Regions from separate parts of the Achromobacter spanius genome, predicted to be linked through region 1. Evidence: predicted binding sites of a transcription regulator. Region 1 holds the regulator's gene; the other holds the start of a gene.
The links. Region 1 encodes HrcA, which represses chaperone genes, less so after heat shock. Its sites were predicted from a motif close to TTAGCACTCNNNNNNNNNGAGTGCTAA; they were not measured.
Positions count from the first base shown of each region.

Region 2: a site for HrcA is predicted at 1,205-1,231, ahead of rpoH (RNA polymerase sigma factor RpoH). Genes of this name have one in related genera too.

Region 1 is NZ_CP034689.1:1,324,387-1,326,786, reverse strand. It holds gene hemH (ferrochelatase) at 1-663, opposite strand, end outside; gene hrcA (heat-inducible transcriptional repressor HrcA) at 709-1,713, opposite strand; gene ELS24_RS05970 (NAD kinase) at 1,855-2,400, shown strand, end outside.
Region 2 is NZ_CP034689.1:223,346-225,745, forward strand. It holds gene fghA (S-formylglutathione hydrolase) at 1-335, shown strand, start outside; gene ELS24_RS01055 (hypothetical protein) at 434-1,123, shown strand; gene rpoH (RNA polymerase sigma factor RpoH) at 1,278-2,162, shown strand.

The DNA of each region.
Region 1 (2,400 bases):
CTGCGGCTTGCCGTGGTCGCGCCAGAAGGCTTCGATGCGGGCAGCCAGCGGGTCCAGCCAGAGCGGGTCTTCGTGAAACCGCTTGGTAAAGCGTAGTTCGGGCTGGTCGCGCAGACGCGCGGCATGCCGGGTCACGGCGTCAACCACGGTGGCCGTGGTGCTGGCGGCGTATTGCGGGTATAGCGGCACGGTCAGAATGCGCTCGCAACCGGCTGCCCGCAGGCGAGAGATTGCGTCCGGAATGGACGGGTTGCCGTAACGCATGCCCAGTTCGACCACGGCGTCGATGCCCGCCACTTCCAGCGCGGCACGCACACCGTCCGTCTGCCGCCGGCTGTAGACCATAAGCGGCGAACCGTCTTTCAGCCAGACGCCGGCATAGCGCGGCGCGAGCTTCTTGGGCCGCAAGGTCAGCACCAGCCCGTGCAGGATGGGCTTCCAGAGATAACGGGGGATTTCAATGACGCGCGGGTCAGACAGGAATTCACCCAGGTATTTGCGGATGCCCGGGATATCCGGCGTATCCGGCGTGCCAAGATTGACCAGCAGCACGCCGACCTTGCTCGGTGCGCGCGCAGGCGGGTCTTCATTGAAGGGGTCGTCCTGCTCAGTTTCCGGCAGGTAGCGTTCAGGCCACAAATACTTGAACAGGCGAAGAAACACAAAAACTCCCCTTCCTCCGAAAGGAGGATGCAGCTTTGAATGGAACTACTGATTGTGGCTAAGGGCGTTGGACAGCAAGCGAGCCGTAATGTCCACAATGGGAATCACGCGCTCGTACGCCATGCGGGTCGGGCCGATGACTCCCAGCGTGCCCACCACCTTGCCGTCCACGCCGTAAGGCGCCGTGATGACAGAAACCTCTTCCATCGGCACCAGTTGGGAATCGCCACCAATATAGATCTGCACGCCCTGCGCACGACTCGATACGTCCAGCAGTTGCAGCAGATCGGTCTTTTTTTCGAACAGCGAGAACATCTTGCGCAGGCGATCCATGTCGGACGCAATGTCGGTCACGTCCAGCAGCTTGCGCTCGCCGGAAATCACCATGGCGTCGCCGTCCTCGGCGGCTTCGGCGCTGGCCTCGACCGCCGCTTGCATCAGGCGCGAGATGTCTTCACGCAATTGGGCCAACTCCGTGGAAAGCGTCTGGCGCACCGCGTTGAAGGACTTGCCCGCGAAATGCATGTTGAAGAAATTGCCGGCTTCCAGCAATTCGGCTTCGGCGTAGTCGCGCTGTACGAACAGAATGCGGTTCTGGACGTCGCCGTCTGGCGTGACGATGATCAGCAGCACGCGCTTGTCGGACAGACGGATGAATTCAATCTGGCGAAACACCTGGGCGCGCTTGGGCGTCAGCACCACGCCAGCGAACTGCGTCAGGTTCGACAACAAGGCGGCAGCGGCATTGACGGCACGGGTGGGTTCCGCGGCTGAGAGCATCTCGCCGATGTTGTGGGGCTGCAGTTGATATTGCTGAACCGCCAGCAGGGAATCGACGAACATGCGATAGCCCCGCGGCGTGGGAACGCGGCCGGCGGAGGTGTGCGGGCTATGGATCAGCCCCAACTCTTCCAGATCCGCCATGACGTTGCGGATGGTGGCTGGGGACAAATCGAAGACTTTCGATAGCGTCCGCGAGCCGACAGGCTGCCCATCGGCGATATAGCGTTCTATCAACGCTTTCAGTAGTGCGCGTGCGCGGTCATCCATAGCAGCTATTTTAGGGAATCTTTTCCAATTAAGGCGATTTTTGTCCCGCAAGCCGATATGCGGCCCCATATAATCGGCTAATCGGCCCATTCCGGGCAGGTTTTGACCTTCGGGTCCCGCCCTTTTGATACGCCCGCATCCATGCATTTTCCTACCGTCGCCCTGATCGGCAGATACCAGGACACCGGCCTGGACACCCCGCTAAGAGCCCTTGCGCACGCGCTGACGCAAGCGGGCAGGCAGGTGCTCATCGACGCGGACACTGCCCGCAACACGGGCCTGACCGAATACCCGGTGGCTACCCTTGAAGAGATTGGCCAGAATGCGTCGCTGGCCGTCGTGATGGGTGGCGACGGCACCGTGCTGGGCGCGGGCCGGCATCTGGCGCCTTACGGTGTGCCGCTGGTGGGCATCAACCATGGGCGGCTCGGCTTCATCACGGATATTCCCTTGCAGGACGCGCACGGCGCTCTGGCCCGGGTGCTGGAAGGCAGCTTCCAGATCGAAGAACGCATGCTGCTCGAAGGCAGCGTGTGGCGCGGCGACCAGAAAATGTATTCCGCGTCGGCGCTCAACGACGTCGTGCTGAACCGCGCCGGACGCGGCGGCATGATTGAAGTGCGCGTCGAACTGGACGGCGCTTTCATGTATACGCAGCGCGCCGACGGCCTGATCATCGCCACGCCC
Region 2 (2,400 bases), 1.1 Mb from region 1:
TCGCCGCGCCCAGCCAGTGCCCCTGGGGCAAGAAGGCATTCGGCGCCTACCTGGGCGACAACCCCGCCGACTGGGCCGCGTACGACGCTGCTTCGCTGATGCAGGGGATGAAACAGCCCTTTCCGGGCGGCATCCTGATCGACCAGGGAGAATCCGACCAATTCCTGGCCGAGCAGTTGTATCCCGAGGTGTTCGAATCCGCCTGCGCCGCCGCCGGCCAGCCACTCACCCTGCGCCGCCAGCCCGGCTATGACCATGGCTATTACTTCATCTCGACCTTCATCGAAGATCACATCCGGTTTCACGTCGAGCGGCTTGGAAAACCGGCAGGGTGAAAGCCCGCTTCTATACTGGGTAGCCTGCCGCGGCAGGCTCGCGGCGCTCTGGGCGCATCGGGCTATCAGCCGTGGTGCGCTATATAGGAACGCCTGACTTGATCAACGGTATTGCTCCCTTCGTCTGGATTCTTCTGGGCGCCCTCGTCGTCCTGCTGCCCGGCCTTGTCATGCTGCTGAGCCGCGGCGGCCCGCGTGACGAGCGCGGCCGCAAGATGTTCCAGTTTCGTCCGGTACGCCGCCTGTTCGGCCTGATGCTGGTCTTGCTGGGATGTGTTTCCGGGCTGCTGGCCTTGTCGCTGGTGCAGTTTTACAAGCTGACTACGGACGAATCCGTGGCCCGGGTCGAAATTCGCCAACAGGCCGAAGGGCAGTTTCAGCTGACCGCCACCGGGCCGGGCACGGAGCCCAAGCAATACGTGCTGTATGGCGACCAATGGCAAATCGACGCCCGCGTCGTGCGCTGGAAGCTGCCGGCGCTGATGGCGGGTGTGCCGCCGTTGTACCGCCTTGAGCGCTTGTCAGGGCGCCACAGCGACATCGCGCGTGAAGCGACCGGCACCAGGTCCGTCCACGCGCTGGACGATTGGCCCGCGCCGGATCTTGGGTCCCTGAAGAAGAGTTTTCCGAACTGGTTCCCCTTCGTCGATGTCCAATTTGGCAGCGCCGCCTACATGCCGATGTTCGACGGCGCGAAATACCAGGTGTATATGGACCCGCGCGGCGCCTTGTTCATCCGGCCGGATGGAGAGGCCACGGCAGAGGGTTTGAAGCGTCTGGGCTGGTAGCGCCTTTTGGCCTGATCGGTGCGTCAGAAAAAATGGGGACACGCCATAAACTTGAAACTTTGACGCGGCGCAATAGTCGTATTAGCACTCCCTTTACTAGAGTGCTAACATCGAATCCATGTCGCTATCCCCTCGCTTTCCGGAGACCCCCGCTATGAAGCAACCCAGTACCTCGTTGGCCGCGTCTGGCAACGCTCTGGCGTTGGCCATTGCCAATCCGGGCGCACTTGGCACGATCGACGCTTATATTTCTACCGTCAACCGCTTGCCCGTTCTGTCGGCCGAGCGTGAAACCGAGTTGGGCCGTCGCCTGCGCGACCAGGAAGACCTGGGTGCCGCGCGCGAACTGATTCTTTCGCACCTGCGCCTGGTGGTGTCGGTGGCGCGCCAGTACCTGGGCTATGGTTTGCCCCACGCCGACCTTATCCAGGAAGGCAACGTTGGCCTGATGAAAGCCGTGAAGCGTTTCGACCCGGAGCGCGGTGTGCGCCTGGTGTCGTTTGCCGTGCACTGGATCAAGGCCGAAATTCACGAATACATCATCCGCAACTGGCGTCTGGTCAAGGTGGCCACCACCAAGGCCCAGCGCAAGCTGTTCTTCAACCTGCGCAGCATGCGTCCCGACGGCCAGACGCTGGACCCCGACCAAGTCGACCACATCGCCAGCGAACTGAACGTGCGCCGCGAAGATGTCAGCGAAATGGAAGTGCGTTTGTCCGGCCGCGACATGTCGCTGGAAAACCAGGATGACGATGACGACAGCTATGCGCCCATCGCCTACCTGTCCGACGACGGCCGCCAGGAGCCCACGCGGGTGCTGGAACGCGCCGCGCGCGACCAACTGCAAAGCACTGGCCTGACCAGCGCGCTGGATGCCTTGGACGCCCGTTCGCGCCGCATCGTTGAAGCGCGCTGGCTGCAGGATGACGGCGGCGCCACGCTGCACGAACTGGCGCAAGAGTTCGGCGTGTCCGCCGAACGCATCCGCCAGATCGAAGCCGCGGCGCTAAAGAAGATGCGCGGCAATCTGGCTTCCTGATTCGGTTCCCGATCCGCTGGTTGATGCCTGACTCGGGCCGCGCAAGCGGCCCTTTTCTTTGCCCAGCGTTTCCGCGTGCCACCCTGCCAATAACGGCGCCAATAAATTGATACAAATTCGCCGGCAAATTTCGGGCTCTTGCAGAAACTTAATAAAGAGAGCGCCGCCTAAGTTCATGTAGACCGCGAACTTTAGCTAGTTTGCAGTCTTGCCATCCGTCTCGGCTTCTCCTCTTTCC